2 regions of the Prosthecodimorpha staleyi genome follow, and region 1 is predicted to be linked to the other one. Evidence: predicted binding sites of a transcription regulator. Region 1 holds the regulator's gene; the other holds the start of a gene.
The links. Region 1 encodes LexA, which represses DNA repair genes until DNA is damaged. Its sites were predicted from a motif close to TGTTCNNNNTGTGTTCNG; they were not measured.
Positions count from the first base shown of each region.

Region 2: KL771_RS18195 (ATP-dependent helicase) is a predicted target of LexA. The motif match lies at 2,019-2,036, and genes of this name have one in related genera.

Region 1 covers NZ_JAHHZF010000001.1:592,927-597,136, reverse strand. Annotated here, with positions in the region: gene KL771_RS02610 (ComEC/Rec2 family competence protein) at 1-1,240, shown strand, start outside; gene lexA (transcriptional repressor LexA) at 1,408-2,115, opposite strand; gene KL771_RS02600 (molybdopterin molybdotransferase MoeA) at 2,583-3,794, opposite strand; gene moaC (cyclic pyranopterin monophosphate synthase MoaC) at 3,835-4,210, opposite strand, start outside.
Region 2 covers NZ_JAHHZF010000009.1:61,851-66,060, forward strand. Annotated here, with positions in the region: gene KL771_RS18195 (ATP-dependent helicase) at 1-2,016, opposite strand, end outside; gene KL771_RS18200 (DUF3616 domain-containing protein) at 2,158-3,132, opposite strand; gene KL771_RS18205 (MFS transporter) at 3,331-4,210, shown strand, end outside.

The DNA of each region.
Region 1 (4,210 bases):
CTCCTGGGTGATGTTCGTGGTCGGACTGGTCGCGATCCTGGCCGACCGGCCGGTGGTCAGCCAGCGCAACGTCGCCTTCGCGGCGCTCGCGCTGATGGCGATCGAGCCCCATACTGTGGTCGAGCCGAGCTTCCTGATGTCCTTTCTGGCGGTTCTGGCGCTGGTCTCGGCGTGGCGCGGCCTCAGCGCCCGGCCGCCCGACCCGGCCTCTGCCGAGGCGTCCGGGATCGTTGCGGAACTGGTCCGGCGCGGCTTCGGCCATGTCATCGGCATGGCGGCGGCCTCCTTCGTGGCGGGTCTGGCGACCGCACCCGTCGTGGCGGCCGAGTTCCACCGGGCGGCACCCTACGGCATGATCGCCAATATGATCGTGTTGCCGATCGTCGGTACCGTGATCATGCCCTTCGCCTGCCTCGCCATGCTGGCCATCCCGTTCGGTCTCGAAATCGTGCCGCTGACCGTGATGGGCTGGGGCATCGACGCGATGCTGGCGGTCGCCCGCATGGTCTCGGCCTGGCCGGGCGGGCAGGGGCTGATCGGGCGCATCCATCCGGCAAGCCTGCCGCTGGCGATCGCCGGCATCCTCTGGTTCTGTCTCTGGACGACGCCGCTGCGCCGTCTCGGCCTCGTGGCGCTGGCGGCGGCCCTGGCGGTCGCCCCCTTCGCGGCGCGGCCGGATATCCTGGTCGGCCAGGGCGGTGCGCCGATCGCGGTTCGGGCGGCCGACGGACGGCTGGCGATCCTCGACGCTCGCGCGAACCGCTTCACCACCGCGACCTGGCTCGCCGCTGGTGCCGACCCGCGCAGCCCCACCGCCGCCCGCGACCTTGCCGGGGACTGGCGCTGCGACCCGCTCGGCTGCGCCTTCCGGGACGGGCATCCCGGCCGTGCGCCGCGGATCCTGGCCCTGGTGCGCGACCCGCGCGCCTTCGAGGAGGACTGCCGGCTGGCCGCCATCGTGGTGACCACGCTCGACGCCCCGCCGGGCTGCGCGGCGAGCGCCGTCGTCATCGACCGCAAGACGCTGGCCCGTACCGGCGCGCTGACGCTCGACTGGCCCCGGCCGCCCGCGTCGACCGGACATCGCCCGTCCTCCGAAGCCGAACCGGGCGATCGCGGCGACCAGTACGACCATCAGCCTGCCTCCGCCCTGGAGCCCGCAGGTCCGACCCCGCCGCAGGCCACGATCACCGCCAGCTTGCCCGCCGGCCGACGCCCCTGGCACGCAGCCGGCCCGTAGTCGTGCAGTCTCCGACCGCGCTGGGACAGTCCGCGCCGGCCCATGACGCCACGCCCAACGCCCCCACCGTACGGCCAGCCATCCAGGGACCCCGGACATCGGACCCCGGATCTCAGCTCGACCGGCACCAGGACCGCTCCGGCCACCGGGCCCGAGCGCCGCGCCGCTCAGTAGCGGCGGATCAGGCCGACCAGCTTGCCTTGGATCTTGACCCGGTCGGGGCCGAAGATGCGGGTCTCGTAGGCCGGATTGGCGGCTTCCAGCGCGACCGAGGCGCCGCGCTTGCGCAGCCGCTTCAGCGTCGCCTCCTCTTCGTCGACCAGCGCGACGACGATGTCGCCGGTATCGGCATTCTCCGAGCGCTTGATCACCACCGTGTCGCCGTCGAGGATGCCGGCCTCGATCATGGAATCGCCGCGCACTTCAAGCGCGAAATGGTCGCCGGACGAGATCAGGTCGAGAGGCACCGGGATCGCGTGGCTGTAGGTCTGGATGGCGGCGATCGGCGTGCCGGCGGCGATCCGGCCCATGACCGGCACCGAGACGACCTGCGCCTTCTCTTCCGCCGGCCCCACCGGCTTCATCTTGCCGAGGCTGCCCTCGATCACCGAGGGGGCGAAGCCCTTGGCGTTGCGGGCGCTGGCAAGGCCCGGCACGACCGAATCCGGCAGCCGGACGACTTCCAGCGCGCGCGCCCGATTGGGCAGGCGCCGGATGAAGCCGCGCTCCTCAAGGGCCGTGATCAGGCGATGGATGCCCGATTTCGAGCGCAGGTCGAGCGCATCCTTCATCTCGTCGAAGGAGGGCGGGACGCCGGCTTCCTTCAGCCGCTCGTGTATGAACATGAGGAGCTCGAATTGCTTCCGCGTCAGCATCGATCGCCGCCTTCGGTTTCGTTTCCAGGTTTCGTGCCCTTCGGATCCGACCGCCGGCCCTCGGCAGCATCGCGGCGGCGAAGACGATCGATCGACCGTCACGACTGCCCGAACACTCTGATGGACCGGTACAAATCACGAACTAAAGCTACACGTTCCCTCGATGTTCTACAAGTGTTAATTTTTCGATAAAAACGGAACACGAACGAAAGAGACACGCATCGAAACGAAACCGTGATGGTCGAAATCGCTCATGTGCGGTCCCGAATCCCGCCGGGCCGGCATGCCCGCCCTCGCGCCCGGCCGGTGGTTCGGCATGGTGGCGCCGTTCGGCGCAAAACCGGCGCGGCCGGACGCGAACCGGCGCGAACCGGGATCGGCGCGTTGCCGGTCTGCCGCCGGGATGCCCGGCGAACCGATCGAATTGTTTAGCCGGCTCTCGGTTGGTCGCGCGGCGGCCGGCCTGCTCAGAAGCGGATGATTCGGCAGGCATCGCCGGCCGCCGCCGCTTCGGCGCCGGGCGCGCGCACGACCAGGCAATCGGCACGGGTGAGCCGGCTCAGCATCGAGGAATCCTGCAGGTCGACCGGCCGGACATGCGGCGGCACAGTGCCGCCGGGCTCGAAGGTCGCGCGCAGGTAGTCCTGCCGGCTGTCGTTCGCCGGCAGTGGCGCGGCCAGCACGGCGGGTTCCTCGGTTTCGATCGCCGGCGCGAGGCCGAGCAGTGCCTTGAGCAGCGGCTTCAGGAACAGGAGCGCGCAGACGAGGCCTGAGACCGGGTTGCCGGGCAGGCCGAGCACGCGCATCGGCCCGAGCGTGCCGAACATCAGCGGCTTGCCGGGCCGCATGGCGATCTTCCAGAAGCCGAGATCCATGCCGGCGCCGCCGAGCGTCTTCTGGACCAGGTCGAGATCGCCGACCGAGGCGCCGCCGAGCGTGACCAGGATGTCGGCCTCCGCGGCCAGTGCCGCGCCGATCTTCTCGGCGATCGCCGCCTCGGTGTCGGCGGCTATGCCGAGATCGATGCCGAGGCCGCCCTGGGCTTCGACCATGGCCAGCACGCCGAAGGCGTTGGAGGCGACGATCTGGTCGGGTCCCGGCATGGCGCCGGGCGGGACCAGTTCGTCGCCGGTCGCCAGCACCGCGACCCGGGGGCGGCGGCGCACCGGCAGCACCGGATGGTTCATGGCGGCGGCGAGCGAGACGGTCCGCCAGTCGAGCCGCGTACCGGCCGGGATGAGCACGTCGCCGGCACGAAAGTCGAGCCCGACGGCACGGATATGGCGGCCGGTCGCGACCGGCTCGACGACCTCGATCTCGCGCTCGGCGACGACCCGCGCATTCTCCTGGATCAGGATGGTGTCGGCGCCCTCCGGCACGGGCGCGCCGGTGAAGATCCGCACGCACTGGCCGGGTCCGAGCCGGCCCTCGAAGGCGCGTCCGGCCGGCGCGGTTCCGATGACGGCGAGGCGGCAGCCGGCGACGGCGTCTTCGGCCCGCAGCGCGTAGCCGTCCATGGCCGAGGCCGCAAAGGGCGGCTGGGTGCGGGTGGCGGCGAGGCCGGCGGCGAGGACCCGGCCCGCCGCCGCGGCGAGCGCGACCGTCTCGCCGCCGAGCGGTTCCACCCCGGCGAGCAGCCGCGCCCGGGCGGCCTCCACCGACAGCAATCCTCCGGCCATGCCTGCGTTCTCCCCGTCGTGCCTGCGTCGCGCTGCCCGGTCAGGCGGCCTGCCAGGGGCCCGACTTGCCGCCCGACTTCTCCAGAAGCCGGATGCCCCCGATCACCATGCCGCGGTCGACCGCCTTGGCCATATCGTAGACCGTCAGGCAGGCGACCGAGACTGCCGTCAGCGCCTCCATCTCGACGCCCGTCTGCCCGGAGACCCGTGCGGTCGCCGTGATCCTGAGGCCGGGCAGCGCCTCGTCGGCCTCGATCTCCACGGCCACCTTGGTCAGCAGCAGCGGATGGCAGAGCGGGATCAGCTCGTGCGTGCGCTTGGCCGCCATGATGCCGGCGATGCGCGCGGTCGCGATCACGTCGCCCTTCTTGGCGAGGCCCTGGCGGATCAGCGCCAGCGTCTCGGGCAGCATGGTC
Region 2 (4,210 bases), on a different contig from region 1:
GTCGGCGGTCGGATCGTTCTCGGTATCCATCACCAGGGAGACATGCTCGAGGAAGGAGGGCAGGGTCGGATAGTCCTCCATCGAGCGCAGCAGTTCCTTCAGGTTCTCCAGTCGCCCGGGCGCTTCGGCCGACTTGTCCTGCTGCCACATCTCGGTATAGCCGGCCTCGTCCAGGATGATTCCGGCCAGCTGGCCGTGCGGCAGCCTGTCGAGATCGCCGCGCCAGCGCGCGAAGGACGCGGCCAGCCCGGCCAGCGCGCTGCGCGGCTTCGGCTTCAGCTCCTCGGTCTCGACGATCTCGGCGGTCGCCTGCAGGAGCGGCACGCCCTTGGCGCGCGCATAGGCATGGACCTGCTGGATGGTCGCGTCGCCGAGCCCGCGCTTCGGCACGTTGACGATGCGCTCGAAGGCGAGGTCGTCGGCCGGCTGGCAGGTGACCCGGAAATAGGCCAGCGCGTCGCGGATTTCCTGGCGCTCGTAGAAGCGCGGGCCGCCGATGACCCGGTAGGGCAGGCCGATATTGAGGAAGCGCTCTTCCAGTTCGCGCATCTGGAACGAGGCGCGCACCAGAACGGCGATCTGCGACAGGGCGTGGCCGTCGCGCTGCAGCCGCTCGATCTCCTCGCCGATGGCGCGGGCCTCCTCCTGGCTGTCCCAGACCGAGGCGACCACGACCTTCTCGGCCGTCTTGTCCTCGGCGTCGGTGAACAGCGTCTTGCCGAGCCGGCCTTCGTTGTGGGCGATCAGATGCGAGGCGGCGGCCAGGATGTGGCCGGTCGACCGGTAGTTTCGCTCAAGCCGGATGACCTTCGCACCCGGGAAATCGTGCTCGAAGCGCAGGATGTTGTCGACCTCGGCGCCGCGCCAGCCATAGATCGACTGGTCGTCGTCGCCGACGCAGCAGACATTCTTCGAGCCGGTCGCGATCAGGCGCAGCCACATATACTGCGAGACGTTGGTATCCTGGTACTCGTCGACCAGGATGTAGCGGAAGCGGCGCTGGTAGTCGGCGAGCACGTCCGGATGCGCGCGCCAGATGGTGATGACATGCAGCAGCAGGTCGCCGAAGTCGCAGGCGTTCAGCGCCTTCAGGCGGTCCTGATAGGCACGGTAAAGTTCGCCGCCCTTGCCGTTGCCGAAGGCGCGCGCCTCCAAGGGCGGGATGCGGTCCGGTGTCAGGCCCTTGTTCTTCCAGCCGTCGATGAAGGCGGACAGCTGGCGCGCCGGCCAGCGCTTCTCGTCGATCCCGGCCGCCTGGATGATCTGCTTCATCAGGCGCAGCTGGTCGTCCATGTCGAGGATGGTGAAATCGGACCGGAGCCCGACCAGTTCGGCATGGCGGCGCAGCACCTTGGTGCCGATCGAATGGAAGGTGCCGAGCCACGGCATGCCCTCGACCGCCTCGCCGACCAGGGACGAGATGCGGTGCTTCATCTCGCGCGCGGCCTTGTTGGTGAAGGTCACGGCCAGGATCTGGCCGGCGCGCGCACGGCCCGTGGCCAGGATATGGGCGATGCGGGTGGTCAGGACGCGGGTCTTGCCGGTGCCGGCGCCGGCCAGCACGAGGAGCGGACCCTCGGTGGTCAGGATGGCGTCGCGCTGTTCGGGATTGAGATTGTCCAGATAGGCGGATTCGGCAGGCGGCGGGCGCAGGCCGGCGGCGCGCGCCGCGATGCCGCCCGGACGCGCCATCGGCGGCGGCGCGGGCGCACGCGAGCGGGTGAGGCCGGCCGGAACGGGGTGGTCCGGATCGAACGGAAAGCCGTCGCCGGCGCCCGGATGACCCGTGGCGTCGTCGGCGAAGCGGTCATGCGGATAGGCATCGTCCCCGGACGCCGGCTCGTCGCCAAACGGGATCCGATCGAACGCGACCGGATCGTACCCGTCCATCTCGGGACCGGGCGTCTCGGGCTCGTTCGGCAGATCGCCCGGGAAGGGGGCTTCCGCAAAGGGATCGTCCAGGATGTCGTCCGGCGCCGCCGCGGGGCGGCGCGACGGCGGCTTGCCTGCGCTCATGATGTTTCCGACTCGTTCTCCTGATCCCCTATATAGGCCATGCCGACGCGGCCGGGCAGGGCGGTCCGGCGGGATCTGTCACGGTCGTGCCGGTCGGCCGGCACGATCGGAATTTCTCGCGTCACGGCACTCCTTGGCGGATCAGTTCAGCGTGACGGTGATGCCGCGGAAGTGCTGTTGCGCGGCCGGCAGGGACTTGCATTCGGCGCCGCCGATCTTCACCCCGCCGTCGTCGCTCAGGATCTGAAGCTCCGACGATCCGGCGACCGCAAACAGGGCCTCGGGCCGCAACGTGCCGAAATCGATGCCCGGCACGGCGATCGGATCGGCCGCGCCGCCGGACCAGCGGTAGAGCGCGAAGCTGCCGGCATCGGCGGTCGGGCCGGCGACGATCAGGTAGCCGTCGCCGATGCGCTCCAGGCTGCGGATGCCGCGCCCGCCGAGCGCGACCAGCGACACCGCCCCGATCGCCGGTGCGGCCCCTGCGACGATGTCGGCCGGATTGTCCAGCGTCACGACCAGCGCCTTGCCGTCGACCAGGGGATTGCGGAAGCCGACCAGCAGCCGGCCGTCCGGCGTGGCGGCGAGGCCCTCGATGTTCAGCCCGCCCGCGGCCTCCGGGGCACGCTCCGCTGCGGCCGCAAGCCCGTAGGGCGCGAGCGCCGGGGCGGCCAGGAGCGCCGGCAGGAGGCCGGTCGATGGCGTCCCGGCGGGTGCAAGCGAGGTGACGGCGCCGCCCGGCACGATGTCGGTAGCGAACAGCCGCTGCCGCTCGGCGCGCAGCTTGCCGCTCGAATTCCGACCATGCGACGCGATCCAGTAGATCCGGTCGCCGATGCGAGCGGCGCCCTCGAGGTCGGATTCCCGCGTGCCGGTCCTGAGGAAGCCGGCGAGCGGCACGGTGCCGCTCGGCGCGCCGCCCGCCAGGGCATAGATCCTGAGCGTGTTGTCTTCGTCGCTGGCCACGACGAAATGCCCGGCATCGATCGGCACGGCGGCGGACGCGTCGCACATGCCGTTGAAGAGGCGGCTTTCCGGCTCGGCTGCCGCCGGGGCCGCCGCCGCCAGCCACGCCCCCAGGAAACAAAAGCCGATCCGTGTTCGGAAGTCTGACATCGTGCGGCTCCGGTCCGATCGCGTGCCCACCCTATCACGAGCGGTGTGCAACCTGTCGCAGATGTCGGATGCCGGCCAGGGCGAGGCGCCGGAGACGAACCCCGGCCACGGGGCCAAGCCGCAGTTGCGCATTGCCGACGGGGCTCGCCTGCCGCTTCGGCGCTTCTCGGTGCGGGATTCCTGCCCTATTGGTGGGCAATGACCACACCGCCCGCCGCGCCGCTCACCCATCGCCCGATCGTCTTCCTGACCGCGCTCGCCGCGGTGAACTGGTTCGGCTTCGCCGCCTGGAACGCGCTCCTGAACAATTTCGCCAAGGAGCAGGCCGGCTTCGACGGCCTCGCCATGGGGCTCTTGCAGTCGATCCGCGAGGTACCGGGGCTGCTGGCGGTGTCGGCGCTCTTGTTCCTGCTGATCATGCGCGAACAGACCCTGGCCTATGTCAGCCTGGTCCTGCTCGGAATCGGCGTGGCGGCGACCGGCTATTTCCCGAGCATTCACGGGCTCTGGGTGACGACGCTGATCATGTCGGTCGGCTTCCACTACTACGAGACCATGGCGCAGTCGCTGACGCTGCAGCTCTTCTCCAAGCAGGAGGCGCCCAAGGTACTCGGGCGGCTGTCGGCGGTGACGGCGGCCTCGCAATTCGTCGCCTTCGGCGGCATCGCGCTGATCTGGTGGGCGATCCGGCCGAGCTATCAGTCCGTGTTCCTGATCACCGGCGGGTTGTGCATCGTCGGCGCGCTCGTGGCCATCGCGATCTTCCCGCGCTTCGAGGGGCCGGTGCCGCAGCGCAAGTCGATGGTCCTGCGCCAGCGCTACTGGCTCTATTACGCGCTGACCTTCATGACCGGGTCGCGCCGGCAGATCTTCACGGCCTTCGGCGCCTTCCTGCTGGTCGAGAAGTTCGGCTTCGGCGTCGCCGAGATTTCGATCCTGATGCTCGCAACCTATTCGATCAACACGGTGGTCGGCCCGCGGCTCGGCCACCTGATCAACCGGATCGGCGAACGCCGGACGATCATGATCGAGAACATCTCGCTGATCCTGGTCTTCGCCGGCTACGCGCTGTCCGACC